2 regions of the Pseudoselenomonas caprae genome follow, and region 2 is predicted to be linked to the other one. Evidence: riboswitches for the same ligand, from Rfam matches in the RefSeq annotation. Region 2 holds a riboswitch; the other holds the start of a gene.
What was found. Region 2 has a riboswitch for thiamine pyrophosphate ahead of thiC (phosphomethylpyrimidine synthase ThiC). Riboswitches for the same ligand answer to the same signal wherever they lie in the genome.
Positions count from the first base shown of each region.

Region 1: it holds a riboswitch for thiamine pyrophosphate, as region 2 does, so the genes downstream of both, thiD (bifunctional hydroxymethylpyrimidine kinase/phosphomethylpyrimidine kinase) here and thiC (phosphomethylpyrimidine synthase ThiC) in region 2, are expected to answer to the same signal.

Region 1 covers NZ_VTOZ01000010.1:23,299-38,497, reverse strand. The annotation lists gene FZ041_RS06230 (formate dehydrogenase accessory protein FdhE) at 1-284, shown strand, start outside; gene FZ041_RS06225 (4Fe-4S dicluster domain-containing protein) at 320-1,105, shown strand; gene FZ041_RS06220 (formate dehydrogenase subunit gamma) at 1,107-1,796, shown strand; gene FZ041_RS06215 (methyl-accepting chemotaxis protein) at 1,921-3,483, shown strand; gene FZ041_RS06210 (hypothetical protein) at 3,658-4,257, shown strand; gene thiD (bifunctional hydroxymethylpyrimidine kinase/phosphomethylpyrimidine kinase) at 4,263-5,723, opposite strand; TPP riboswitch at 5,781-5,884, opposite strand; gene FZ041_RS06200 (SLC13 family permease) at 5,929-7,464, opposite strand; gene FZ041_RS06195 (M48 family metalloprotease) at 7,978-9,831, shown strand; gene FZ041_RS06190 (PTS sugar transporter subunit IIA) at 9,941-10,393, shown strand; gene FZ041_RS06185 (hypothetical protein) at 10,366-10,545, shown strand; gene FZ041_RS06180 (hypothetical protein) at 10,588-10,944, shown strand; gene FZ041_RS06170 (L-ribulose-5-phosphate 4-epimerase) at 11,088-11,789, shown strand; gene proC (pyrroline-5-carboxylate reductase) at 12,150-12,932, opposite strand; gene FZ041_RS14440 (helix-turn-helix domain-containing protein) at 13,068-13,451, opposite strand; gene FZ041_RS14435 (hypothetical protein) at 13,646-13,822, shown strand; gene FZ041_RS06150 (polysaccharide biosynthesis protein) at 13,837-15,199, shown strand, end outside.
Region 2 covers NZ_VTOZ01000003.1:92,291-107,489, reverse strand. The annotation lists gene FZ041_RS02265 (M48 family metallopeptidase) at 142-1,215, shown strand; gene FZ041_RS02260 (AI-2E family transporter) at 1,318-2,376, shown strand; gene FZ041_RS02255 (CBS domain-containing protein) at 2,421-2,867, opposite strand; gene FZ041_RS02250 (universal stress protein) at 2,943-3,323, opposite strand; gene thiC (phosphomethylpyrimidine synthase ThiC) at 3,426-4,733, opposite strand; TPP riboswitch at 4,782-4,882, opposite strand; tRNA gene FZ041_RS02240 (tRNA-Pro) at 5,021-5,097, shown strand; gene FZ041_RS02235 (protein-tyrosine phosphatase family protein) at 5,137-6,168, opposite strand; gene FZ041_RS02230 (alanine/glycine:cation symporter family protein) at 6,325-7,740, opposite strand; gene purD (phosphoribosylamine--glycine ligase) at 7,949-9,223, opposite strand; gene FZ041_RS02220 (IMP cyclohydrolase) at 9,236-9,829, opposite strand; gene purN (phosphoribosylglycinamide formyltransferase) at 9,856-10,473, opposite strand; gene purM (phosphoribosylformylglycinamidine cyclo-ligase) at 10,466-11,518, opposite strand; gene purF (amidophosphoribosyltransferase) at 11,531-12,970, opposite strand; gene purE (5-(carboxyamino)imidazole ribonucleotide mutase) at 13,061-13,546, opposite strand; gene FZ041_RS02195 (phosphoribosylaminoimidazolesuccinocarboxamide synthase) at 13,612-14,484, opposite strand; gene FZ041_RS02190 (2-hydroxyacyl-CoA dehydratase) at 14,634-15,199, opposite strand, start outside.

The sequences.
Region 1 (15,199 bases), on a different contig from region 2:
GTGTGCTCGTCTGCGATGGCTGCCATACCGTCTGGCCCTATGCCCGCATTGGCTGTGTCTACTGCGGCAATGAGGATCTCAAGGAAATGCATATCTTAGAGCCTGAGGGCGAAGAAGCTATGCGCCTCGATGTCTGCGACAAATGCCATGCTTACCTCAAGACATATAATGAGGAAGGCGAGGAAGAAGTCTATTTGCGGGATTGGGCGACAATCCATCTTGATTTTCTCGGTGAGGAGAAAAGTCTCCAGAAAAAAGGAAGCGTAATGCTCGCCAATGCGTAAAACTGTGTATTTGCGAGTATGAAAGGAGAACTATAATGGCACAAGAAATCGCTATGCTGCATGATGTGGCACGCTGCAGCGCCTGCCGTGCCTGCATGGTCGCCTGCAAGCAGTGGCACGACCTGCCGGCCGATATGTCAACACCCTTTGAAGGGCAGTATCAGTCCCATAAAGAGCTGACGCCGACGACCTGGAACCTCATCCAGATGAACGAGCGCGTGGATTCTGCGGGCAAATTCCACTGGGATTTCTTCAAGCGCCAGTGCATGCACTGTGCGGATCCGGCCTGCGCCAAGGGCTGCCCCGAGGAAGCCATCGACAAGCTGCCCAATGGGGCTGTCGTCATCGATGAAGAAAAATGCGTGGGCTGCGGCTACTGCACCCATAACTGCCCCTTTGATGTACCGAAGGTCAACAAGGAGACCAACAAGTCCACGAAGTGTGACCTCTGCTTTGACCGCATCGCAGAAGGTATGGAGCCGGCCTGCTCAAAGACCTGCACGGCTGACGCAATCCGCTTCGGCACGAAGGAGGAAATGCTCAGGCGTGCCGAGGAGCGGGTGGCAATCCTGAAGCAGGAAGGCCATCAGGATGCCAATGTTTACAATCCACAAGGCGTGGGCGGCATCCATATGCTCTATGTACTGCCGGAAAAACCGTCGGTCTATAATCTGCCGGAAAATCCGCAGACGCCAGATTCCATCAATCTCTGGAAGGATGTCGTGCGTCCGCTCGGCAAGCTGGCCGGAGCTGGTGCCATCGTTGGCGTGCTCGGTATGGCAGCACTGAAAGGCATGACCAGCAAGAAGGAGGGGAAATAAGATGCTCGTAAATAAGAAATACATCAAGCGTCATAAGATGGGCTTTGTCTATTTTCACTGGATCAATGCCATCAGCTTCTTCCTGTTATTCCTGACGGCACTGCCGCTTTATACGGATACCTTCCGGTTCTTGTATGACATGTTCGGTGCCGCGACGCTGCAATACGCACATCGCGTCTTTGCCGTCATATTCATTGCTAATCCGATTATCGGCCTGGTAACGGCTCATGATGGCATCCGCCGTCTGGTCAAGGAAGTCCTGAGCTTTGGCCGCGATGATATCGTCTTCAACCAGAAGTTCCCGGCTGAGCTCATCGGCAAGGAACCCGAGGGCATCCCGCCCCAGAGCTTCTACAACGGCGGCGAGAAGATGAACATCTTGCTGCAGGCTGTCATCTGGGCGCTGCTCGTCATATCGGGCGCTGTGCTCTGGTTTGGCGAAGGGCTTGTTAGCCCGGCCATCCGTACTTGGATGATTCCCTTGCACAGCATCTGCGCTGGCTTTGGTTTTGCTGCTGCTATCGGTCATATTTATCTGGCGCTGGGCGTCAATCCCGATTCGATGCAGGGCATGTGCGATGGTACGGTCAAGGCCAGCTATGCGGCCAAACATCATGGCAAATGGATTGATGAACTCGTGGCTGAGGGAAAAGTCACGCGCGAAGAAATCAAGCAAGCCGTGAAAAACTAAAAAACAAAAGGAAACAGAAAATTCTCACACAGATGTGATAAAAGTCACACCTGTGTGAGAATTTTTTTGTTATACTATTGGCAGGTATAACTAACGAGAGACAGGGAAAGGGAGCGTGAAGGAATTGAATCAGCAAGAGACCATTGCATATTTGATTCAACGGCTTTTGGCACGGGTATTTGCCATTGTCGTTGGTGTAGTAGTTATCGTAGGGATAAGTTTGTACCTGTTTACAAGTTATGTTGCTGTGGTAAATGATGCCGGCGTTGTGCGCGGCGGTTCGCAGCGCATTGTCAAGCAGGTGCTGGCCGGGGCTGATGCCAGCCAGACAACGCAGAAAATCGAGGGACTGCTCAAGGATTTGGGCAGCCGGGTGCATCTGGGCAGTTTCCCTGGTAAGCGCGATGCGGCGGAAACCTATTGGCAAAACGAGGTGAAGCCGGCGATTGCCGAGTATGAGCAGACGAAGAACCCGGCCCATCTGCTCGAGGTCAGTGAAACGTATTTTGGCAAGACCAATGAGATGGTCGAGGCTGCGCAGACCTTGGTCGACGTGATGGCGGTACTGCTGTATGTACTGCTTGCGGGCTTCATTGCTGCGGTAGGTCTGGTCCTGCGCCGTGTCTATTATACGTTCCAGGAGCGCGTCGTGAATCCGCTGGCGGCGCTGGAAGACAGTGTCAATAAGCTGGCCAACGGCCATATGACGCAGAAGTTCAGCTATCCGCGTCAGGATGAAATCGGTGCGCTGTATGAGCTTTTGAACAAGATGCGCACGGCAATCCTCGGCTATGTGCAGGATATCGAGAAGAATCTCAATACGATGGCTGCTGGTGATCTCGTGACGACCACCGATATGAAGTATATTGGTGACTATGAGCCGATCCAGCGCAATATCAACCACATCCGCCAGACACTTTGTGCGGAAATGGAAAGCATGGGTGATATGGCTGAGCAGGTAGCGGTAAGCTCTGGTGAAGTATCGAAGGTTTCCCAGAGCCTTGCCGAAGGCGCAATGTCGCAGAATGAAAGTGTGCAGAATCTGCAGAACAAGATCCATGCGACAATGGCTGAGAATGCCAAAGTGGAATCCTTTGTCGAGCAGGCCCGCCAGTCAAGCCGCTTGACGAATGACAGCATCGAGATGAGCCGCCGCCAGATGGATAATGTCGTGGCTGCCATGCACGATATCAGCGCGGCTTCGGAGGAGATCCGCTCGATCCTTGGGACGCTCGATGAGATCACGGGGCAGACGTCGCTCTTGTCACTCAATGCTTCGATTGAGGCCGCTCGCGCTGGCGAGGCTGGCCGCGGCTTTGCCGTGGTCGCAGAGGAGGTACGCAAGCTGGCCGAACAGTCGGCACTCAGCACTCAGAACATCCAGATGCTCATCAACAAGGCCCTGGCAGCAATCGAGAGCGGCACGAAAGTCGTTGGTACGGCAGCTGATTCTCTGTCAGGGATTACCGAAAATACCGAAGCGGTCAATACGGTTATCGAACAATTGCAACGGCAGAGCCTTGAACAGCAGAAGATGATGGAGCAGGTGAACAACCTCTCCCGCGATATCCTCGGCGTTGTCACGGACAACTCGGCGGTTTCTGAGGAGTGTGCGGCATCGAGCAATGAATTGTCGACCTTCTCGGATTCGCTCAAGGACAGTGTTGGCAAATTCCGCACAAAATAAGCGATTTATGTAGAAATATGTAAAAAAATCCCCTGCGAAAGCAGGGGATTTCGTTTTGATAGCGAATATTATAAGTTACCAATAGAAGTACCATGAAGAAATTCAAATCGTTGATTTTTCCCAAAACTATTCAAGGAAGATAGTTGAATTATTATGAAGAAAGGAGGAAGAACGATGATTTGCAGAAAGTGTGGCAAGGTATTGGATGAGGGCGTAAGATTATGTCCCTTCTGTGCAGAACCGGCTGATGATAAGGAAGAACAGCCGGCAAGCGAAAAAGTGAAGCTCAAAGAGCTGGCGGCGGTGCCTGCTGATAAGGCCTGCCTGCTCCAGGAGCTGCAGCGGCTGCGTGAGTATTTCCTGCATAACCGTGGCAAATATGGTGTCATGGAAGATCTCTGGCTCATGCAGATGAAATGGCAGGCACCATCGCTTATGCATTGGATGCTGGGCGGCTGCCTGGCTACCGTGGTGGTGTATATGATGCTCTATGGTGCAGGTCTTATGCCGCAGGTCGGCTGGTCGTTGTTCTTCATCCTCTGGGGAATCGTTACTTGTGGCGGCTATATCCGTTCCGGGCGTGACTACGAGGCGCGCCGGCTGAAGTTCCGCCAGGATTTGCAGGTGGTGGAAAATGATGTACGCCAGTATTATAACAAGGCTGACTCCTGCTTCCTGCCGCTTGATTACTCTGATCCGCGGGTAATCGGTGAACTGATTGACGGCATCAAGGCCGGGACCATCCAATCGTTTCAAGATTATCGGATAAGCTGAAAATATCAAGGGAATTTACAGAGTTGCCAGCCATGATGTAAAGGGCCAGCGCCATGGCCGAGATTGAGGCCGGCCGTTAGGGCTCCCGTTAGATAGTCCTTGGCTGCCTGTACGGCCTGGGGCAGGCTGTATCCCTTGGCTAAGTGGGCTGCGATGGCCGCAGACAGGGTGCAGCCAGTGCCATGCGTGTTGGGATTGTCCACGCGTCGGCCGGGCAGCCATAAGGGGCCGTCAGCTGTATAGAGCAGATCATCGGCATCGGTTGGGCGATGACCGCCTTTGCATAGTACGTTGCAACCATAAGCCGCCTGGAGTTTCCGGGCGGCTGTTTCCATATCTGCCTTGTTCGCGATCGAAAGTCCGGTCAGCGCTTCGGTTTCCTTAAGGTTCGGGGTTATCAGCGTCGCTAGAGGGAATAATTGTTCCTTTAAGGCGGTAATCGCATCTGTGGACAATAGATGGGCACCGCTGGTGGCAATCATAACCGGGTCCACCACGATGTTTTTGGCTTGATAATGGCGGAGCCGGCCGGCAATCACAGCGATAAGGGGGGTGGAAAAGACCATGCCGGTTTTCACGGCGTCGGGGAAGATATCGTCAAAGATGCTGTCCAGCTGCGCGGACAGAAAATCTGGAGTAGAGGGGGATACACCAGCTACTCCGGTGGTGTTTTGGGCCGTCAGGGCGGTGATGGCGCTCATGCCGTAGACGCCGCAGGCCAACATGGTTTTCAGATCAGCCTGGATACCAGCGCCGCCGCTGGCATCGCTGCCGGCAATGGTCAAGGCAGTTTTGGTGAGGAGAGCGGAAAGACGCTGGCGGAGCCGGGTGGCTGCTGCTCGTATATCCGGGGCGGCAAAGATGGCGGAGATGACCGCAGCGCCGGATATGCTGCTATGCTGCAGCTTAGAGATATTTTTTTCATTTATACCGCCGATGGCCACTACGGGAATAGAGACGGCGGCACAGATCCGTTGCAGTTCGTTGTGGCTTATTTCGCTGGCATTAGCCTTGGAATCGGTGGGAAAGACGGCCCCCACGCCTAAGTAGTCGGCGCCGTCGTTTTCGGCTGCTAAGGCTTGGGCGGTGGTTTTGGCGGAAACGCCTAAAATCTTATTCGGGCCTAGCAGTGCGCGGGCTTCTTTTACCGCCATGTCCTGCTGGCCAATATGTACGCCGTCGGCATCACAGGCCAGAGCTATGCCGATATTGTCGTTGACGATAAAGGGGACGTTAAAAGCATGGCATAGTGCTTTGATTCTCTGGGCCTCCTGCAGGAAGCAGTCCGTGTCCAGATTTTTTTCGCGCAGCTGGATCATGGTAACACCGCCCAGCAGGGCTTCTTTTACCGCCTGGGCAAGGGGCTTATCGCCCAGCCAGCGCCGGTCAGTGATGGCATAGAGGGGCAGGGCCTTACGTAACGCACAGGCTTTGGTGATGTTGTTCTGGCAGAGACTTAGTGACATCGATATTCCTCCTTTGGGGCAACAAAAACAGGGACTATCCATTTCGGATAGTCCCTGTGAATCTTTTTGCATACTTTCCTACGTTGGCATTATCCAAATCAGGTGCGGTCGAAGTGCATAACTTCCTCTCAGCCTGTCTGCAGGCTCCCGTGTATCGTTTTGCCTCTACTTTACGCCGCGCGGGGATTTTTGTCAAGGCAGGCTTTTAGCCGACGACCCAGCTGACGAAGTAGATAACCAGCGGAATCGTGACACAGGCGATGCCGACGACGTCGATGATGACACCTGTGTGGATCATCTTAGTGATGGGGATATAGCCCGATGCATAGACAATGGCATTGGGCGGTGTCGATACTGGCAGCATGAAACCGAGTGATGCCGCCAGCGCAATGCCGACCGATACCGGAACCGGGCTAAGGCCAGCCGATACGGCTGCTGTGATGGCCAGTGGGCCAATCATGTTCGTAGCTGCTGTATGGCTCGTGAGCTCAGAGAGCAGCAAGGCCATGACGGAGAAGATTGCGACCATGCCAACCTGTGACGGAGCACCGCCCATCGAGCTGACGATGAGGTCACCGACCCACTGCGAAAGGCCGGTCTTGTACATCATGCCCCCCATGGCCAGACCACCGCCGAACAGGATCAGCGTGCCCCATTCGATACCTTCCATGGCCTCCTGCCATTTGAGTGTGAACTGGCGCTTTTCGAAGTTGACCGGCAGGACAAACAGGATAAGAGCACCGGCCATGGCAGCGACGGCTTCCGGGAACAGCCTGTTGTACATCTTGAGTGTCGGATCGGTGCTGCCAAGGGAAATCGAGAGGATGCCCGGCGTTACCCAGAGGGTAACGGCCACGATAAAGCAGAATAATGTGTTCTTCTGTGCGAGTGTCCAGCCGCCAAGCTCGGCAAGTTTGTTCTTGATGAAGGTATCCGCGCCATCGATGCGCTCGACATCAGCCGGGAACATGCGCGACAGTACGAAGGCCGCAATGACGAAATAGACGACCATCGCGATGAAGCCCCAGGTCATCCACTCAAAGAATGATATATGGATGTCACACATTTGGTCAAGGAAACCGAGCATGATGAGGTTCGGCGGTGTGCCGATAGGCGTCAATACGCCGCCAATCGAGCAAGAGTAGGCTGTCATCAGCATGAGGCCCGTAGCGTATTTGTATTCGTGCAGGTCGATCTCACGGCCATTGGCGGCAAACATCTCCTTGATGGAGGTCAAAAGGCCCAAGCAGATCGGGAACATCATGGCTGCCGTAGCCGTGTTGCTGACCCAGCCTGAGCAGAGCGCGGCGGCAAGGCCGACGGCCAGGAAGATACGCTTGGGGTTCGAGCCGACCCAGGAGCGCGAGAGCAGCCAATAGGCGAAGCGCTTGTCGAGGCCATGGGTCATCATGGCCTTGGCCAGGATGAATCCGCCCATGAACAGGAAGATCATCGGGTTCGCAAAGGCGGCAAACGCAGTGCCGACTGGCACGACGCCAGTCACGACCGCCAATGTCGGTCCGATGAGCGAGGTGACCGGAATGGGTACGGGCTCTGTGATCCACCATATAGCCACGAGTACCATGATTGCCAGCAGCTTATGGGCTGGTACGGTCAGTCCTGCAATCGGGGTCAGAAAGACCAAGAGTGCGAGGATGGGTCCGCCGAACAGGCCGATAGTCCGGCGCTTGCGGTCAAAGGCCTGCTCGGCCCGCTTGACGGCAAGTGCTTCTTTACTCATCTTGTCCAAGATACATGCGCCTCCTTTTATGATATGAAGCAATAGAATGATTTCCACAAATTGTTATTACAATTTATTATATTTCTATCATAAATAAAATTCAGTATTTTTTCAATAGCCCAGGCTGATTGGTTCGATTCTATTTAGGCATAGTATGAAAATTAAGATAATTATTCAGCAATAATGAAAATAAGCAGAGGGGCATAAAAAGAGGAAGCCCGTGAAGTGGGATTGTACTTCACGGGCTTCCTGGGAAGGGATGATAAAAAATTTGAGAAATGGGAAGCAAGAAGGGTGGGATTAAAACCTTCTTGTTTAGGGACGCCAATGAGATCGTACCCCTGGGGGATTACCAGGTATATCTCTCATCGACAAGTTTATTATAATCGGTCATTATGAAAAGAGTATGTAACTCAGGTTACGGAAAAGACAAAAAGTAAAAGTTTTTTCGCGTTCTCACGATTTTTTCAAGCCGCCTGTGCTAAAATAAGGATAGATTCCAAAAGAGATGAGGTGATTTCCTTGCGTTATACCAAGCGCTGGAAACGTTGCCTGACGGCTATGGTCCTGTCGGGTGTCATGATGGCTGGCACATGGCTCACGCCGTTGCCGAAGGCTGAGGCGGCAGATGCCTGGGCCATTGCCGCACAGGCTCTCGGGGTGCTCGGAGCTTATCAGTCGAGCCTGTCGAGTATCCTTGCGCTCGGCAATGATGCTCAGGCGCAGATCCAGAGCCAGCGGCAGGATATCCAGCAGAATGGCATCGACCCCAACCGCAACGATGTGCAGGTGGTCGACAGTGTCATGCGCCAGCTGGTGGAGCAGGGCGACTATGTATTGAAGGCCAATAGCCTGCCGTTCTGCTGGACGGTCAACAACAGCAGGGATTTCAATGCGGCCTGCTATCCCACGAACTATGTGAGCGTCAACAAGGCACTCGTGCGCGGCTTGAACCTGGAGCCCGATGAGCTCGCCGCAGTGTTGGCCCATGAGATGACGCATGGCATCGAGCAGCATAGCGCGCATAACTACGCCAAAGCCGTGGCTCAGTACTATGGCATGGCTTTCCTGAATATGGATACGGGCGTGGCAGATTGGAACAAGCTCAATGCGCTGGCCAATTATTCGATAGCCAAGAACGTGACCTTGCCGACGGAGTACGATGCCGATGCAGGCGGCTTCTATATCATGACGAGTGCCGGATTCAATCCGGGCGGCGGCGCAGCGGCCATGGCCCGCATGGCCCGCTATCTGACCTATGAGACGCAGAATGTCCTCGAATACCAGGACCCTGACCCGAAACTCAAGGAGCAGGAAAACTATAACGACCATCCCGATACGGATAAACGCGAGCAGAAGCTGGCACAGATGATGACCGATTATGGCTGCGGTCATGTGACGGTCAAAGACCGTAAGGACATCTATATCGATGGCGAAAAACTGTTGAGCGTTGATTGGGATGGTGATTATGATAATACTTTGGAAAATGCTTATTTCGTGGCTGGGGCGATTGCCAAGGCCTTTCATGACTATGATTCGCCAGCTGGCTGGAATTTCCGCGCAGATGGCGATGGCACGGTGACATGTCTGCCAGATACGCGTGTCAATCAGGCCCTGCAGAAATTCCTGCGCACGGAGCGTGCTGGTGCGCGCCTGCAGGCGCTCGTGACAACGGCCTATGACGGAGAGAAGACGAGCGGTGCCCGTACGAAGATGAAAGCTTCGGCACAGGCAAGACAACAGGTGCTGCAGAGTGAGCGCGAAGCAGTGCTGGCTGCTAGTGCCAAGTTTGTCAAGAAAATGCGGGAAAATGGTGATATGTATAGCGACTATGGGCAGGGCGAGCGTGCGTTGTTCCAGATGCGCCGCGTCTTTGCTGCGCATAATCCCGAGAATGAAGCGGAAAATCATGCGATCCGCGGCCGCGCCCGGGCCGTTGCCGGAGATTTTACAGCGGGACTTCAAGATTTAGACAAAGCCGTAACTATGGATAGCAAGAATGTCTATAACTATCTGAACCGGGCGGATGTCTATCATATGATGGGAAATACGGAGGCGTCACTGGCTGATTTAGCACAGGCTGAAGCTATCGATAAGGCGAATCCGTATGTCTGGTTTATGCGTGCGCAGATCTATGAGGAGCTTGGCCAGCAGGCTGATGCCCTGGCCAATTATCAGGAATTCTATCGGCTGCAGCCGAAGGCTTTCCGTGTGATTCCCGAAGAATATTTGCAGTCTGTCAGTGAAAAAGACTATAAGACAGTGCAAAAAGAAAAGGCAGATGCCAAAAAGAAATACGAACAACAATGGAATAAGGAACACAAAGACAAAAAAGCTGCGGAAAAGCATTCCGCAGCCAAGTCTTAAAGAATTTCGTTTATCTCGATGACCTCCACGCCGTTGGCGCGGAGGTTTTTTATTTCGTCCGCATTGCATTCCGTTCCGTTCCTGCCTGTAAGGAAGAGAGAGGACTACCATATTTAAAGAATTTGTCGAGACTAAGCACTATTCGTTCCATGAAGGTTTTGCTGACTGGCGGGACGCCGTCCGGGCAGCTTGTGCGCCACTTTTGGCTGATAGTACCATCGAAAAGGAATATCCGGAAATCATTATCGAGAAAGTCGAAGAGCTTGGGCCCTACATCGTTATCGCTCCGGATATCTGCATCCCGCATGCAGAGCGCGGGCGCGGCGTAAATGGCACGGCTATGTGTTTCATGAAGACGGAAAAGCCCGTAAGCTTCGATCCGGATGACCCGGAAAAAGATGCCCGCATCTTTGTGGTATTGGCAGCTACTGATGATGAAGTCCATTTGCCGCTTATCACTTCACGACGGGCAACTTCGGTGGCTGGCATGGCAACTTCGACTGGGATGCAGTCTGGCCATTCATCGGCGTCATCATGGAGAATCTGCAGTACGTCGGTGTAGCAGCGGTAGTCATCCTGCTGCTGGCTATTCCACAGATCCTCTACCAGCGCAACAAGGATACCTACTTCGTCATTGCCGAGGATTTTGACAAATATAAGGAAATCCTTGCTAAGAAACAGGGCGTGCCTGTCGATCAGGTCGTCATTGATTAACCGTAGACAATCTTTTTTATAACGATAAAGGAGTGCTTCAAAATGGCTAAATTGAAAGTTATCGCTGCATGTGCTTCGGGTATGACCGATGCGAAACTGGCGCGGCTCGATATGACCGATGGCGAGATTGACGCAGTGCGCGCTGCCATGCGCGCGACAGGGGGGCCCTTCCGCTCCATTTGCCTGAGCGGCCATCGCAAATTCCCGCTGGGATGCCCCGATAGGCAGAAACAGGACCGCAGCCTCGAAATCATGCAGAAGGCTATAGCCCTTGTGGCCAAGCTGAGAAATGCTATTCGCTGGCCATGCTACACTATCAAGGCAAGGACCATTTTCTCTGCGCAGCCGCAAGGGCGATCGGCTGCTGCTGGCCTTTACCTATGGGAAAGATGGCTATGAAGCTCAGGAGCTCGACCGTGGCCGCGGCGCAGCGAATGTGCTACACTATATCTATGAAGGCAAGGATATCATCATCGGCGCGAACCGCGAGACCAATGAAATCGCGCGCTACGAGCTGACGGAATGAACGGGGAGGAAATATAATGCTTGAAGAACTCAAACAAAAAGTCTATGAAGCCAATATGCTGCTGCCAAAGCATCATCTGATTACCTTTACCTGGGGCAATGTCTCAGGCATCGACCGTGAGAAAGGCCTGTTCGTCATCAAGCCGTCAGGCGTGGAGTACGATGTGCTGAAACCTGCGGATATGGTTGTCGTTGACCTTGAAGGCAACAAGGTCGAAGGGGAGCTCAATCCTTCCTCGGATACCGAGACCCATCGTATCTTTTATAAGGAATTTCCCCATATCGGCGGTGTCGTGCATACCCATTCGCGCTGGGCGACAATCTTTGCTCAGGCAGGACAGGGCGTGCGCGCCTATGGCACGACGCAGGGCGACTATTTCTATGGCGAGATTCCGTGCACCCGTGATATGACCGAGGAAGAAATCCAGGGCGAGTACGAGTATAATACCGGTGTTGTCGCGGTAGAACGCTTCAAGAAGTACGGCATCAATCCCGACTATGTGCCTGCTGTTCTCGTCAAGAATCACGGCCCGTTCTGCTGGGGAACGGACTGCATGAATGCCGTCCACAATGCCGTCGTGCTTGAAGAAGTCGCCATGATGGCCTTCCACACGCAAATGCTCACCGGCGACCGCGACCCCATGCCGCAGGCCCTGCTCGACAAGCACTTCCTGCGTAAGCACGGCCCGAATGCCTACTACGGACAAAGGAAGAAATAAAAAAGGGGTTGTGACAAAATGCTTTCGCATTTTGTCACAACCCCTTCAGTGCATGAGAAGAGTTGGTTAATTCTCTTCGGCACTGAGGCTGCCATGCGTATTAGAGTCTCTTATCCAGCCATTTGCAGATGTAGTAGCTGGTTACGCCTGCCAGGACAGAGACTATAAATGATTCGAACAAGTCTATGCCTCCTTTCTCTTTTTTCTGGGAGAAAGGTACACACGGCAACGATATTATAGCATAGCTTGACTTTTTGTGTAAAATTGATATACTAAAACCAGCTAAATGATTCGAATAAAGCTATGCGAAAAAACCGTAGGGAGTGGTTACCCTGCGGTTTTTTCTGTATGCGAATATTTTCAGCGCTCCATAATAGCCTCAACAGATTTTATACAGGCATTGCGGAAGCCGTTTTCCTCCAGTGCCGTGACGCCGCGGATGGTGGTGCCGGCTGGGGAGCAGACGTTATCCTTGAGTACGCCCGGGTGCTCGCCGGTGGCGAGCTGCAATTTAGCCGAGCCGAGAATCATCTGGGAAATCAGCCGATAGGCATCAGCGCGTTTCATGCCGTATTTTACTGCCGCATCGCCATAGGCCTCGATCATGAGGTCGACAAAAGCCGGGCCGCAGCCCGTGACCGTGCCGCCAATGCCCATAAGCGAACTCGGCAGTTCCTGGACAAGCCCGACGGCGGCAAAAAGCTGCATGATTTCGGCACGCTCGCCAGCGTCTAGCGAATTTGTTTCCTCAAACAATAGCACCCCCTCGCCAACCATGGCGGGGGTATTCGGCATGACGAATTGCAGGCGCGTTGCGGTCTTTAGATGCTGCTGATACTTGGCGTAATCCCAGCCGGCAGCAATCGAAATCAGCGCCTTGCCATCGAGCTTATTGCCGAGATCGGCAAGTACGGATTCGATCTGATACGGCTTGCAGGCCATGACGAGCGTATCAGCTGCGGCAGCAAGGTCAGCCAGCGTCGCGCACGGCGTAAAGCCGATGCGCGTGCTGTTCTTCTGCAGCTTCTCCTGATTCGGTGCAAAAGCAAAGACCTTCGCTTTATCGATAGCCCCTGCCTTGATAAAACCTTCAGCCAGCGCCTGCGCCATATTGCCCATGCCAATGAATCCAAGTGTTTGCATTGTGATATCCTCCTGTATACAGTTAAGTGTTTTACTGTGCAATACAATGGTTACAAATACATCGTATATTTTACACTATATTAAGTTCGTTTGAAAGAAAAAATAGGCATTTCGATTTTTAATGAATCGGAATGCCTATTTTTTTGTGTTTTTCTCGGCCACAGTATCGTATAAAATTTTCGGCACGTCCGTTACAGTTTCAATCTCCACATCCAATGCCATATGAGCGATATAGCGTTCCTGCATCCGCTTGGAGAGTTTGTCGAAACTCTGCAGCATCCGTCTGGCCAGTGGTGGTAGCGATGCTTCGTCGGACTGTTTCGTTTTGTGACCGACCAGTGCATCAAGCGATATGCCGTAGAAATCGGCCAGCTTTGTCAGCGTCTCGATGTCCGGTGAACGCTTGCAGGCCTCGTAGTTTGCATAGGTAGAACGGCTGACGCCAATCGCATCGGCAACCTGCTGTTGTTTCAAATCGTGCAATTCGCGCCATTCCAGCAGATGTTTATTGATATTCATCACGACCTTATTCAGAAATCTACCTACTATTATATGAAAACTTTTATGAAAAAAACGTTTTTGTGCCATAATGAAATGCAAAACGTTGACTTGATTCGTAATGAAACATATAATAAGAGTTGCAATGTGAAACATGATGTAAATATAGGAAACAAAATGCAACTTTTTATGCAGAGTACGAGGGGAAGAAAATAGTGTTTGAAGTAAAGCAGTCTGAAGAAATGGTAAATAAGACGTTTCGTTTACCAGCACCATTGCTGGAGGAGTTGGCTAAAGTAGCTGACCGTGAAAAGGTGTCGGTGAATAATCTGGTACGGCAGTGCTGTGAATACGCACTCAGTAATATGGAGGATAAGCGAAGAGCAGATTGATAGAGGGCTAAGAAATGGATTTTTTACAGCGTATTCGTGACAAGTTCAAATTAATATTGATTGATGCAATTATTTTTGCAATAGCGCCGATATTGGCTGTTATGCTACGGTTTGAAGGAACGCTGCCGGCTAGGGAGCTCGCATCCATACAGGGGTGTATTTTCTGGATGGTGCCTATCTGTTTGGTGATTTCGTATTTTTATGGGATGTACCATCGAATCTGGCATTATGCACGTATGCGGGATTTGGTAGCTCTTATCGGTGCGGTTTCTTTATCGCAGGCTTTGATTTTTATCATCGTTGTGCTGACAGGAACGTATATGCCGCGCAGTATCCCTATCATTACCTGGATATTGACACTGGGAGGGATTGGTGCTAGCCGCTTGATGTTCAAGGTCAATCTAGATCTTGTCACGGAATTGAAGGGAGACCGTAAAAATCTTCTGATTGTAGGGGCTGGTGATGCTGGTGCGATGTTAGTGCGGGAACTCGAGCAGAATAGTGCGGCGACTACCAACATTGTAGGGTTTATCGATGATGATGCGAAGAAGCAAAATGGTCGTTTGGCAGGTTTCCCCATATTGGGCACTGTAGATGAGCTGGCGTCTATCGTAAGGGTGAAGGCCGTCGACAGAATCGTTATTGCGATTCCGTCTGCGGATGGCGCTACGATTCGTCATATCGATAATGCTTGCCGCTCCACAGGGGCTCAAGTTTGTATCATGCCAGGTATCTACAGCATGGTCAATGGTGAGCTCGATATGGGGGAAATGCGGGAAATAAGCCTTGAAGACCTGCTGCGTCGTGATCCTATCAAGTTGGATTTTGAGAAAATCACCAACTATATAGCTGGCAAAACTGTCCTCATCACTGGTGCGGGTGGAAGTATTGGTTCAGAGATATCCCGTCAGATCAGTCGGGTAGGAGCCAAAGAAATAATTCTCTTGGGACGTGGGGAAAACAGCATTTATGAGATTCATCAAGAGTTGATACGGAAATTTCCTGAACAAAATTATCGTACGGTGATTGCCAATATCACAGATAGGGAGCGCATGGCAAGGATTTTTCAGCGCTTCAAGCCTCAGGTTGTGTTCCATGCAGCCGCTCACAAGCACGTTCCGTTGATGGAAATCCAGCCGGATGAGGCAATCCGCAACAATGTCTTTGGTACGCAGAATGTGGCAGAGCTGGCAGATCAGAATCATGCTGAGATTTTTGTGCTGATTTCTACCGATAAGGCAGTAAATCCGACCAGCGTTATGGGAGCAACGAAGCGTACAGCAGAACTAGTATTGCAGGAAATCAACCAGCACAGCAAGACGAAATTCGTAACGGTAAGATTTGGCAATGTACTAGGCAGCCGCGGCAGTGTGGTGC
Region 2 (15,199 bases):
GCCTCCTTGTTCACACCTAACCGATGCCTGTCATCCGCAAGTTAAATTTCTATTAATTCTCACAAATCCCTTAACCTTTCCCGACAAAAATCCGTTATAATAATAGCAAAGGATAACAAACATCTACAGGAGGAATTATACATGAAATCTACGAAATTGCGCAAGCTGATTACGGGAACAATTGCCGCCAGCCTGCTGGCCTTCCCGCTATCCTTCGGCACAGTCCCAGCTCCGGCCGCAGAAGCCGGTACCTCCAGCATCCTCGGCGCAATCGTCGGCGGTGTTGCCGCCCATTCGCAGCTCGATGCTCTCCTGCGCAAGTACAATGACTCCGAGGAAGGACGTCAGGAATACTTCCGCGAGATGAAAAAACAATACGGCGTGAATGAGGACTGGGCGCTCAACCAGCAGCTCGATCGCATCATGACCAACCTCACGGCAGGAATCGGCGCCGTCGATTCTTCCGTATACAACAAGCCCTACAATTACTTCATCAACAACCAGAAGGGCTTCAACGCCTTCTGCACGATTGGCCACAACCTCAGTGTCAACACGGGGCTCTACAACGTGCTGACCAACGAAGACGAGATTGCCGTCGTCCTGGCCCATGAGCTCGGACACGGGCAGAAGGATCACCCGGTCAAAGGTGCCCGCAACTCGCTCAACATGCAGATCCTTGGCGCCGCCACGGGTTCCCAGGCCGGCGCTCTTGTCGCCCAGGTCATCAACAACCGCCACATCACCAAGCCGATGGAAAACGAAGCCGATGCCCTGGCCTTCGACTACATCACCCATACCAATTACAACCCCGGCGCGACAGCTGCCGTCTGGCAGCGCGTCCTCGACCTTTCCAAGAGCAAGGCCTCCGCTGTGCAGGAATTCCTCTCCGACCATCCCGCCGATGACGACCGCCGCGACGCTTACGTCAAAAAGCTCTCGTCTTACAGCGGTAACCATGTCACGAACAAAGACGGGCTCATCCGCATCAACACCAAGGATTTCACGACCCCGGCTGCGGCTGGCGGCATGAGCGCACGCGAGCGCTCCTACTTCGTCATGGGCAACCTGGCGGCAGCCTACCATAACGGCCACGACAAGCGCCGGGCCTATGTGGATGGCAACACCGTCATGCTCGGGGCCCAGCCCATCATGACCTGTGTCAGCGGCGACGAAAGCGCCAGCACCTTGGCCGAACGTCTCAACGCCATCAAATGAACCTTTCCCGCCTCCGTTGCCGGAGGCTTTTCTTTTTGACCTGGTTTGCTATAATGATAGATAACACGATTCTTTCCACACGATTCACACAAAGGAGCATTTATGCATCTACGCGCTTACCGCACATCCATCCTGCTGGGGCTTTTCTTCACGCTGCTGCTGTCAGCCTTCTGGTTCATGCCGCAGCTGGCCTTCATCATCTTTTTGTCCCTGCTGCTGCAGCTGCTCTTGCTGCCAGCCGTCAACCAGCTGAACCGCAGACTGCCGCGGGCGCTGGCCGCCGGCCTTGTACTCGCGGCCTTCGTCGGCCTTGGCTTTGTGCTGCTCGGCCTCGTCTCCAGCAGCTTCGTGCCGACCTTCTCCCGCTTCATCACGGATTTCCCGCAGATCACGGAAAAATTCCAGAACCTGCCGCTCTTGCAGGAGTCCGAATTCCTGCACAATGAGCTCGGCAATGTCTGGGGCGAAATCAAATCCACCGGCATCACAGCCCTCCGGTCTTCGCTGCAGCTGCTGCTTTCGCTGTTCAGCAAGGTCATCGATTTCGTCATCATCCTGTTCGTGACCTTCTACCTGCTGAAGGACGGCGAGGAGATCAAGCAGTATCTGGTCACGCGCTTCCCGCAGCGTGATACCGACCGCGTGCTCAAGCTGTTCAACAACATCTTGGGCGCGTTGCGCACCTACATCTGCAGCCAGCTTGTCATCTGCCTCATCACCGGCATCATTGTCTTCCTCTATTTCACCGTGCGCGATCTGCCCTATGCTTCGGTCTTCGCCATGGTATCCGGCATCGCGGAGTTCATTCCAGTGCTCGGCCCGACGGTCGCCTCAGCCTTCGGCACACTGCTGACTGCCACCGTCGAGCCCTTCATCGCCCTGCAGACCGCTGGCTTTTACCTGCTGCTCACCCAGATCAACCACAACCTCGTCTACCCGACCTTGATCGGCAAGTCGCTGAACCTGCACCCCATCGCCATCATCCTCGGCATCATCCTCGGCGGCGAGCTGCTCGGCGCCACCGGCATGTTCCTGGCTGTGCCCTTCATCGTCATCTGCAAGCTGGTCATCGAGGACATCTACGAAAACCGGCTGCTGCAGAAAAAACTCCAGCGTGAATCGCGCTGGCTCGCCAAGAAACCCACCGAAACACAAAAATAAAAGGAACTGTCTCTTGCAGGCAGTTCCTTTTTCTTGCCGGAAATTCAGAGCAGCATCTTGACGATGTCCGTACGGCTGACAATGCCGATCAGTGCACCGGCATCATCGAGCACCGGCAAGCGCTTGATATGCTTGTCATGCATGAGCTTGGCAATCTTGCTGACCTCATCTTCGGCCTTGACCGCAATGACCTCCTCCGTCATGATCTGCTCGGCGGTCAACGCGGAGAACTTGCGGAAAGCATCGCGGTACTCCTGCAGGCCATTGTAATAGATCACCGCTCCCAGGATGCAGAGCTCGTCGGGCATCTCCGGGGCGATCTCCTTGCGCATGAGATCGCCTTCGCTGACGATGCCGCAGACCTTGCCCGTCTCATCCACGACAGGGACACCAGAGATCTTCTTCGTCACGAGCAGTTCGGCCAGCTCACGGATCGTTGCTTCAGGTTTTACAGTGATAACGTTTTTGGTCATGATATCTTTGACTTGCATGCTGAACACCTTCCCTGTTGCAAACACAAGAACAAAAGCTGCCAGCGGGAATCCACTGGCAGCTGCCACAACACTTTATTTGATGACCATTACCGGAATCGGCGACTCCTCAATGACCTTCTGGCTGACACTGCCAATCAGCGCGCCCTTGAAGAGGCCCAGGCCACGGCTGCCCATGATGATCATGTCGCTGTGCTCCTGACCGGCCACACGGATGATAGCCTTCGGGATATTGCCCGTCTCAACATGCTTCGCGGCCTTGATATCATCGGGAATCTTCTCCCAGATGCGATCGAAGACGATATGGCTCGGGATATCCTTATTGATATTGCTGGCTACATAGACGAAGTCCAGATCCGCCTGGCATTTCTCGGCAAAGAAAATCGCCTCATCGACAGCTTTGCAGCCATTGACGGAACCATCAACCGGCACTAGGATTTTTTTGATTTTCCCCATAACAAAACCTCCTAACGAGTTTGTTTTATTCTATATAGCTATATTCGGGATTTTGCCGGATGATTCCTGCTTTTAGACTGAATTTTTTCAATTGTTCCGTCATCAATCCTCACAGGGACATTGCGGTTTGTCAAAGTACTTGCTGATGATCTTCACCGCACAGTAATCCCCGCACATCGAGCAGGCCTCCTCGCCTGCTTTGTTGCGTGCGCCTCGCTTTTTGCGTGCAAGCTCCGGATCGATAGACAGCTTCAACTGTTCCTCCCAGTCAAGAATCTTGCGGGCTTCTGCCATCTTGCGGTCCCATTCCACCGCCCCCGGAACTCCGCGCACCATATCCGCTGCGTGAGCCGCAATCCGTGAGGTAATCACGCCGGTATGGACATCTTCAATAGTCGGCAGCGCCAGATGCTCAGCCGGCGTCACATAGCAGAGGAAATCCGCACCGCTTACGGCTGCCAGCGTACCACCGATTGCCGCCGTAATATGGTCATAGCCTGGTGCGATATCGGTCACGAGCGGCCCCAAAACATAAAACGGTGCGTTGCGGCACAGACGTTTTTCCAATTTCATATTCGCAGCAATCTGATCATAGGGAACATGTCCCGGCCCCTCGACCATGACCTGTACCCCACGACGCCAAGCGCGATCCACAAGCTCGCCTAACGTAATCAGCTCAGTCAGCTGGCCACGGTCGGTGGCATCAGCCGTACAGCCGGGACGCATGCCATCCCCCAGGCTCAAGGTCACATCGTATTTTTCACAAATGTCAAGAATCGCATCAAAATGCTCGTATAGCGGATTCTCCCGCTCGTTATGAAGCATCCAGCCAGCAATAAACGAACCGCCACGGCTGACAATATCCATGATACGTCCCTGTTTGCGCATGCGTTCTACTGCCGTTAGCGTCACCCCGCAGTGAAGCGTCATGAAGTCCGCACCATCTTTTGCCTGCCGCTCAATAGTCTCCAGGATATCCTCTTCGGTCATCTCTACTACTGCGCCATGCGCTTTGATTGCCCGTACCGTTGCCTGATAGAGGGGAACCGTACCAACCATGACCGGCGAATGAGCGATAATCTCCTTTCTGGACTGATCTATATTATTGCCTGTCGAAAGATCCATAACCGCATCTGCTCCGCATTTGACGGCTTCTTTGAGCTTCTCAAGCTCTGGTGCTACATCCGGATAGGTACTCGACGTGCCAATATTGGCATTGACCTTTACCCGGAGACCTTCGCCCACACCGCGCGGCTGAAGCCCCCTATGGTTGATATTACACGGGATTGCCACTACACCTTTAGCTACCTTGGCACGAATCTCCTCTGGCAGGAGTTTTTCATCAGCTGCCACTTGTTTCATTTCCTCCGTGATCTTGCCTTCCCGTGCCATCTGCATCTGCGTTGCCATATCATTACCTCCTAAAATAAAAAACCGCCTAGCATAGAGCTAAGCGGTATTCTTTGCCTCTCACTTCCCTACGCAGGTATTAACCCAACAGGTTCCAAGGGTCGACATAAGTCTCTCAGCAGAACAAGTCTGCGCCCCTAGTGAATAAAAATATACAATTGATGCTAATAGTGTAGCAAATACACTCAATTTATGCAACCATTACTTTTTATCGCTAAAAAGTAAAAAAAATATAAAAAAGGTGTTGACAGTCCCCGTTATTCTGCGTATAATATTTCATGTACTCACGGGATGTGGCACAGTTTGGTAGCGCGCTTCGTTCGGGACGAAGAGGCCGCAGGTTCGAATCCTGTCATCCCGACCATTTGAATCATCAAGACAGCAACTTCGGTTGCTGTCTTTTTTATTTACCTGCGTCATCGCCATGATCTTTGAGCCATTGCGACCATTTCAAAGCAAACCCCGTCTTATGGGCTTCCTGCACATATGCATAGAACTTTTTGATCATCCCAGCCTTCTGCCGGTAATAGGTCTGCTTCCAATCATTTGATGCCGGTTTCAGCGACACATGTGCCACATATGCACCACCCAGAAGATACTGCCGCGATAAGATATCTTCCAGTGGCACCTCAGGATTTTTCATCATATCGTACATAGCCATATAGGCAGTAGTACGCCCCATCCCTGCCTGGCAATGGAAATGAAGCCAAGCATCCCTGGGCAACTTACAGGTAAAGTCAATAAACCGCTCTATATTTTCTGCTGCCGGCCATACATGATCCGTATCCGTCAGCCGCAGATAATGCCAGCCTGCGCCTTCTACCAGCTGCTGCTCACTCATGACAACTGTTATCTTCGCAAACTGTGGATGAAGCGGCTTTTTCTTTTTATCCAGCTGCGCCAGCAAGAGTATTTTCCCCTTCGCATCCTGCAACCGCTGTGCTTCATCTGTCAAGGCATCCTGCCGGGATTTGCCTACATTGCCCCAATCGCGCTTTCCATACCAGCTGACTGCATCGCCATTGAATAATCCATGCGATTCCTGCCGTAAATCTATCACATAGATGGGACCATGTGTTTTCTGCTGCAAAGTCTGCTGCAATGCCTTGAATTCGCCTGCCGAAAATTCTGCACTGCCCGATATAGCCAGCTGTTCCAGTCCCTGCCGCGAAGGTGACGCAATAACCCCTTTCCCGGCTTTGTCTGCCGATATTTTTTTCCGAAACGCCCCATCTGCCATACGGAAATTCCTTGGCAGCATATCCTTGTTTTTGGAATCGATCCGCCACATGTAGCCATGATACTCAGACGGCACCACCCGCTCAGCAGGCTGCACATCCTGTGCTTCTCCGGCCATTGCCGTCCAAGGCACCCCCATGACCAGCAAGGCAGCCCCAAGGGATACCCCTAACTCTTTTACCAAATGCAACTTCATTGAAACCTCAGCTCCTTTTACTATTCTCTTTTAGGTATACTCTTTTGCGCAATTTTGTCAATACTAAATCCTGCACACTTTGCTGTACCCACCAAAAAAGACTGCCGCCGCAGCGACAGTCCCTCCATGTCATCTAAGCATTGCCTGATTCATTTACTACACCTTCTGGCAATCAGCATCTTCTCCCTGTTTTTCACGCTCGATCACTGTTGCCTGGAAGTCAAAACATTCTTCCGCGATATCGCGGCTCAGCCATAACAAGCAGATAAGGTTCGGAATCGCCATAAGGCCATTCATCGTATCCGAAAAATTCCAGACAACTTCCAACGCTGTCGTTGCTCCCACAAAGGTCACCAAGCTGAACAGCACACGATACCCCATGATTGCCTTGCGGTTGCTGACGAGATATTCCAGCGCCTTTTCGCCATAGTATTCCCAGCCCAGAATCGTTGAAAAAGCAAACAATGCGAGTGCCACCGAGACGATCAGCTTGGCATACTCACCGAACACCGAGCTGAACGCCAGTATCGTCAGCTGGGCGCCCGATACCATCTTGCCCGTCGCAGGATCGACCGTCCCGAGCATGCCCGACGAAGCGATGACCAGGCCCGTCAGCATACAGACAATCATCGTATCAAAAAATGTTCCCGTCATATTGACATAGCCTTGGCGGGACGCGTGGTCCGTCCGGGCAGCAGCCGCCGCGATTGGTGCCGAGCCCAGGCCAGCCTCATTCGAGAATACGCCGCGGGCCACACCCCAGCGCATCGAGGTCAGCATCGAGGCAACGATGCCGCCGCCAACACCACCGGCCACCGAATCGAAGGAGAACGCCATGCGGAACATCTCCGCCACGCCAGCCGGCACTGCTTCAAAATTCACCACAATGACAATGAGTGCCACCACAAAATAGAAGCCCGCCATCGCTGGCACGACCACGCTCGATACCTTGCCGATGCTATGGATGCCACGGAGCAGCACCGACAGAGCCAGCACGGCTACCACCAGGCCAGTCAGCCAGGCTGGTACGTCAAAGCTCGTCAAGAGCGCCGCCGAAATCGAATTGGCCTGGGTCATATTGCCGATACCAAAGGACGACACCACGACAAAGAAGGCAAACAAGCCCGCCAGTCCACGGCCGATATACTTGTTCTTGAAGCCATTCTTCATCGCATACATCGGGCCGCCAGCCATCTCACCCACGCTGTTGGTCTCACGATATTTGACCGCCAGCACCGATTCTGCATACTTTGTCGACAAGCCGAACGCCGCACTGATCCACATCCAGACGAGTGCACCGGGACCCCCCAGGACCATAGCCGTCGCCACGCCGACGATATTACCGGTTCCGACGGTCGCCGAAAGCGCCGTCATAAGCGACTGGAACGGTGAAATGTCCCCTTCATGTTCTTTTTTCTGCCGGAATATCATCCGGACTGCATAGCCGAGATTGCGCCATGGCAGGAATTTCAACCGAACCGTCAAAAATACGCCTGTGCCGACCAAAAGCGTCAGCATCACCGGCCCCCAAACGAAGTCATTGATATCTGCCATCAATTTTGTCAGATCCATAAGCCCTCCATCCGTACAACACGCAAAACAACATCATCAAGGATTGCCTAAGACACAGAAAACGCCCTGTTGTTGTCCACCGACAACTTCAGAGCGTCCACCGTTGACGTCTATATGGATAATTATAATAGACAAATGTCAAGTTGTAAACAGCCAGTCAAAAGTATACACAAACAGACACAGCTGCACTTATTGGCGATATGAGATCTCACAGGCGTTCTAGCGCGCGGTGCGCGATGTCATTGCGGTAGAACGCATCCTGGAAGGAAATCTCCCTGACACCAGCATACGCCTTATCCACAGCCGTCTTGACATCATCAGCCTTGGCGACGACGCCGAGCACGCGGCCGCCCGCCGTGACAATCTGGCCGTCTTTCTCCGCCGTACCGGCATGGAATACTTCCGTACCAGCGGCCTTGGCCTCCGCCAGGCCTGCAATGGCAAAGCCCTTCTGGTAGGATTTCGGATAGCCCCCCGATGCCATGACCACGCAGACAGCTGCACCATCGCTCCACTGGATGTCCTGCCCGGCCAGGGTGCCATCGGCACAGGCCAGCATGATATCGACCAGATCGCTTTCCAAGAGCGGCAGGACAACCTGGGTCTCCGGATCGCCAAAGCGCGCATTGAACTCGACGACCTTCGGCCCTTCAGCCGTGATCATAAGGCCGGCATAGAGGCAGCCCTTATAAAGACGCCCCTCCTGCTCCATGGCCTTGATGGTCGGCACGAGGATCGTCTCATATGCCTTCTCCACCATGGCCTTCGTCATGACCGGTGCTGGTGCATAGGTGCCCATGCCGCCGGTATTCGGGCCCTTGTCGCCATCGTAGGCACGCTTGTGGTCCTGGGAGCTGATCATCGGGCAGATGGTCTTGCCATCGGTGAAGCAGAGCAGCGAGGCTTCCTCGCCCTCCATGAACTCCTCGATGACGACACGGCTGCCCGCCGTACCGAATTCCTGGTCCTCCATGATGTCAACAATGGCTGCCAGGGCCTCCTCTTTCGTCATGGCAACGATAACACCCTTGCCTGCGGCAAGGCCGTCGGCCTTGATGACAATCGGCGCCCCTTCCTGCTCGATATAGGCGCGGGCCGCATCGGCATCCGTGAATACCTCATATTTTGCCGTCGGGATATTATATTTTTTCATCAGGCCTTTCGAAAACGCCTTCGAGCCTTCAATCTCTGCCGCCAGTTTCGTCGGACCAAAAGCCTTGATGCCCGCTGCATTCAGCGCATCGACAAGGCCATTGGTCAGCGGGACCTCAGGGCCGACCACAGCCAGATCGATCTGCTTTTCCTTGGCAAAGTCGGCGACGGCATCATTATCGGTGATGGAAATCCCCTCCACGCACTCAGCCACCTCAGCCATGCCCGGATTGCCCGGAATCGCATAGAGCTTCGCAGCCTTCGGCGACTGGGAAAGCTTCCAGGCCAGCGTATGCTCACGTCCACCCGAACCAATAACAAGAATATTCATCGTCTACCCCTCTTATTTCTTCAGCTGCTCAAGAAGATACTCTTTGATCATCGCATCATAGGCTGCCGTATGGGCAAAAGCCTCCTGGGAAAGCTCCATGCGCGTGCGGTCATCGACGCAGCCATTCTCCTTGACCTGCTTGGCAATCTCCGCATAGCGGGCAGGATTCGTCACGATCGTGACGAACTTGAAGTTCTTCGCCGCCGCACGGACCATCGCCGGACCGCCGATATCGATGTTCTCGATGGCCTCCGCCAGCGTGACGTTTGGTTTGGCAATCGTCTCCTTGAAGGGATAGAGATTGACGGCTACCAGGTCGATGCCCGTGATCTTATGCTCCTGCATCTGCTTGACATGCTCTTCGTTGTCACGAACAGCCAGGATGCCGCCGTGGATATACGGATTCAGCGTCTTCACGCGGCCATCCATGATTTCCGGAAAACCCGTGACATCGCTGACATAGGTGACCGGGATGCCTGCCTCTTTGATGGCCTTCATCGTACCGCCCGTCGAAACGATTTCCACACCAGCCTCATGGAGCTGGCGGGCAAACTCAACAACACCGTCTTTATTCGATACGCTGATAAGTGCGCGTTTAATCTGCATGGATATATTCTCCTCTGTCTAAAAACTCAATCCAAAATCCGTACCTGACGTCCGTCTACCTGCAGCCGACCCTCGCAGTAAAGCTGGATAGCCTGCGGATAGATGATATGCTCCTGCTCGAGTACGCGGGCCCCCAACGTCTCCTCGGTATCCCCATCCAGCACAGGAACAGCCGCCTGCAGGATAATCGGGCCGCTGTCAGTGCCTTCATCGACAAAGTGTACGGTGCAACCGCTGACCTTGACGCCATAGGCGAGTACATCGCGATGGGCATGGGCACCGGGAAAGCTCGGCAGCAGCGCCGGATGGATATTCATGATGCGGCCGGCAAAATGATGCACAAATACTGGCGTCAGGATTCGCATAAATCCAGCCAAGACAACCAACGTTACCCCTGCTTCTTCGAGCTCAGCAATCAAGGCCTTTTCAAAGGGCTCACGGCCATCGTACTGCTTGCGATTGACGCAGACGGCCTTGATGCCAGCCTTTTTCGCCCGCTCCAGGGCAAAGGCCTCGGGCTTATCGGCAAGCACCACAGCGATCTCGGCATTGACCTCACCGCGGCCGATGGCATCGATGATGGACTGCAGATCCGTGCCACGCCCTGAACACAGGACCCCTAATTTCTGTTTCATCTCAGTCATGGAACACGCCGCCTTTGATCGTCACATCATGATTGCCCTTTACCACGCGGCCGATTTCGTAGACCGTCTCGTCAGCAGCGGCAAGATGCGCCTTGATTTTCTCTGCCTCGTCGGCACTGGCGATGATGATCATGCCAATGCCCATGTTGAAGGTGCGGTACATCTCTTTCCAATCCACGTTGCCCCACTGCTGCAGGAGCCGAAAGATTGCCGGCATCTGCCATACCGAGCTGTCGATCTCGACTGCCATATCCTCCGGCAATGCACGGGGGATGTTCTCGTAGAAACCGCCGCCCGTGATGTGGACCATGCCGTGGATATCAAAGTTCTCGATAAGGGGCAGACAGGACTTCGGATAAAGGCGCGTCGGCGTCAGAAGCTCTTCGCCGATGGTCTTGCCCAGCTCCTCGATATACTCATCGCCCTTGAAGCCCTTGAGGTCAAAGCAGATTTTGCGCACCAGCGAATAACCGTTGGAATGGACCCCCGAGGAAGGCAGGCCCAGGACCACGTCGCCTTCCTTGACTTTCTCGCTGGTGATGAGTTTCGATTTTTCGACAGCGCCGACAGCAAAGCCAGCGATATCGTATTCGCCCACCGGATAGAAGCCAGACATCTCCGCCGTCTCGCCGCCGATCAGCGCACAGCCCGATTCCTTACAGGCATTTGCTACGCCCTTGACCACATCAGCTACCTGCTCCGGGTCGAGCTTGCCTACAGCCAGGTAATCAAGGAAAAAGAGTGGCTCAGCACCCTGTACGAGGATATCGTTGACACACATGGCCACAGCATCCTGGCCCACCGTATCATGCTTATCCAGCATGAAGGCCAGGCGCAGTTTCGTGCCGACGCCATCAGTACCCGAGACCAGCACCGGCTCTTTGTATTTGCCAGCCGTCAGCGCGAACAGGCCGCCAAAGCCGCCGAGGTCACCAAGTACCTCCGGGCGATAGGTAGCTTTAACGCTGTCCTTTATCAGCTGAACGGATTTGTTGCCTGCATCGATATCAACACCGGAATCTTTATAAGTAAGTTGTTCTGCCATTTCTATCCTCTCTCAACACTTGCGCTGTTCAAATACATATTTGCTGTCGCCAGCCGGCTTTTCCCCATCCTCGATCGGATAGGCACTGTTGAAGCAGGCGTAGCACATCGCCTCAGGGTCAACGGCGGATACCGACTGTTTGAGCCCTTCGATGCTCAGGAAATGCAGCGTATCGGCACCGATGTACTCGCGGATTTCCTCGACACTCTTGGTCGCTGCGATAAGCTCCTTGCGGACCGACGTATCGATGCCATAGTAGCAGGGATAGCCAATCGGCGGACTGCTGATGAGCATATGGACTTCCTTGGCCCCGGCATTGCGGAGCATCTTGACGATCTTGCCGCTGGTGGTACCGCGGACGATGGAGTCATCGACCATGATGACGCGCTTGCCTGCAACCACCGAACGGATGGCATTGAGCTTGAGCTTCACTGCCGTATCGCGTTTCTTCTGGGTCGGCTGGATAAAGGTACGGCCGATATAGCGGTTCTTGATCAGACCCTCCACAAAGGGAATGCCCGACTCAAAGGCCACGCCCGTGGCTGCCGTCGTGCCCGAATCCGGCACTGAAATGACGATATCGCCCTGGCAGCCCGACTCGCGGGCCAGCATGCGTCCCATCATGAAACGCGCATCGTGGACACTCTGGCCATCGATGACCGAATCGGGACGCGCAAAGTAGATGTATTCAAAAATGCATGCAGCCTTGGGCTCCTGCGTCGCAAACGGATACGACTTGATACCGTTTTCATCGATGACTACCATTTCCCCCGGCAGTACATCGCGGATGAACTCAGCTCCGACCACGTCAAGGCCGCAGGTCTCCGAGGAAATGATATAGCTGCCTTCCTCCGTCTTGCCGATGCAAAGCGGACGGAAGCCCTGCGGATCGCGCGCACCGATGAGCTTGCTCTCAGTCATGATGGTCAGGCAGTACGCGCCCTTGATTTTCTTGAGGCTTTCGATGACCTTGTCCTCGATAGTCTCCTGGCGCGAACGCGCAATAAGGTTGACAAACACCTCGGAATCGATGGAGGTCTGGAAAATCGTGCCCTGCTGCTCGAGATCATGGCGGATCTCCGCAGCATTGGTCAGATTGCCGTTATGGGCCAGCGCGATCTTGCCGCCCGCATAGTTGACCATCAGCGGCTGCGTATTGGCCAGCAGGCTCGAGCCTGTCGTCGAATAGCGCACATGGCCGATGGCGATGCACTGGTTCTCCATATGCGGGACCTGATGGCGGAATACCTCATTGACGAGGCCCATGCCACGCGTGACATCCATCCAGGCGCCATCGGTGATGGCGATGCCCGCGCTTTCCTGCCCACGATGTTGCAGCGCATAGAGCCCCAGATACGTCATGCCCGAGACATCCTCCGTATGGGAATAGACACCATAGACGCCGCATTCCTCTTTCCATTTCGGTTCTAAGTTATAGCCATTTTCATACATGGTTATTTTGTTCTCTCTTTTCCTTTTTCATATAATATACACGGTCAGCCCGCTTTTTGCGGTCAAAAAAACAGTCCGGTTGCACGCAGCTTAAAGCTGGGCAGCAACGCGGGCTGCTTTCTTTTCGACTTCCTGAATCATCTTCGTGCGGTAATCCGCCAATTTCTGCGCGAGCTCCTTATCCGCCACCGCAAAGATCTCCACAGCAAAGATCGCCGCATTCTTGGCACCATTGACGGCCATCGTCGCCACGGGAATCCCCGACGGCATCTGCACCGTGCTCAGGAGCGCATCCATGCCGTTGAGCGGCGTAGCGTTGATGGGCACACCAATAACCGGCAGCGTCGTATAGCTCGCTACCACACCTGCCAGATGCGCCGCAGCCCCTGCTGCCACAATGAACGCACCAATCCCTTTTTCGGGCGCACTGAGCACGACTTCACGGACTTTGGCTGGCGTGCGGTGAGCCGACGCCACGATGACCTCAGACTCGATACCGAACGACTTGAGGATCTCGACGGCTGGCTTCAAGATTGGCCAATCGGAATCACTTCCCATCATTACTGCAACTTTCATCAATCATGCTCTCCTTTCACAAAGAACACGGATCTTGCCGATCCGCGCCCTCCAGAATCAAATCCTTACTCAAAATCCTTGCCCGTAAGCATCTTATAGGCTTCTTTGTACTTGGCGATCGTCTTGTCGATGACATCCTGCGGCAGCTCATAATCGCTGTCCGGGTTTGCCTTGAGCCAATCACGGACGAACTGCTTGTCATAGGACGGCTGGCTCTGGCCTTCCTTATAGCCCTCCAGCGGCCAGAAGCGCGAGCTGTCCGGCGTCAGTACCTCATCGCCGAGGACGATGTTGCCGTCTTCATCGATGCCGAACTCGAACTTCGTGTCGGCAATGATGATGCCACGGGAAAGTGCATACTCCGCGCATTTCTTGTAGATGGCAATCGTGTAGTCGCGGACTTTCTCAGCATACTCACGGCCATGGCCCGGGAAGGATTTCTCCAGGACTTCTGCGCCCTTCTCGAGGGAGACGTTTTCATCGTGATCGCCGAGTTCTGCTTTCGTGCTCGGCGTGAAGATCGGCTCTGGCAATTTCTGGGACTCCACGAGGCCTTCCGGCAGCTCGATGCCGCAGATCGTGCCGTTCTCCTTGTAGCTCTCCCAGCCGCTGCCCGTAATGTAGCCACGGACGATGCACTCCATCGGAATCATCGTGAGCTTCTTGCACTTCATGCTGTTGCCAACGAAACCTTCCTGCTGGAAGAATTCCGGCATATCCTTGTTGTCGACCGAAATCATGTGATTCGGCAGGATATCTTTCGTAAAGTCGAACCAGAACCGGGACATCTGCGTCAAAATAGCGCCTTTATCCGTGATCTTGTTCTTCAAGATGTGGTCAAAAGCGGAGATGCGGTCCGTAGCTACCATGATGATGCTGTCCTCTGCATCATAGACTTCACGAACCTTACCGGATTTAAATGGTTTGTACTCTTTCATGGATTTTATCGTCTCCCATAAAAACATAGAATTATTAACCGACTATTTCATAATAACGAGATTTTTTTTGCCTGTCAATGATTTTTAGGACACATGTCCTTGATTTATGAGCCAAAAATGACCCGTCAAAAATTGACGGGTCATTTCACTCAGTGGCTTATCGCCTTGTCCTTATGTTCTTTTTTCTCCTGCTGCGGCCCGCGTTCCTTAGCCACGGCCAGCATCAGTTTCAAGCGGTTGAGCTGGTTGACTTCACTTGAGCCTGCATCACAGTCGATGGCCGTGATATTGGCCCCCTTGTAGCTCGTGCGCAGCTCATGCATGACACCCTTGCCCGTGATATGGTTTGGCAGGCAGCCAAAGGGCTGCAGGCAGACCACATTGGGCACGCCTTCATCGATGAGCTTCACCATCTCACCAGTCAGGAACCAGCCCTCGCCAGCCATGTTGCCGAGGCTGACATGGCGCGCGGCAAGCTCTGCTGTCTCGTAGATCGTATTCGGTGCACGGAAATGGCGGCTCTCCTTAAGGGCCTTGCGCATGGGCTTGCGGAAGAATTCGATGGCCTTGATGAACAGCTTGCCAAAGAACTCATCCTTGTACTTGCCTGCCAGCAGCTGATGCTTGGCAATCGAATCGTAAGCCGAATAGAGGAAGAAGTCCACAAAATCCGGCATGACGACCTCGGCCCCCTCATCCATGAGCACCTTCTCGA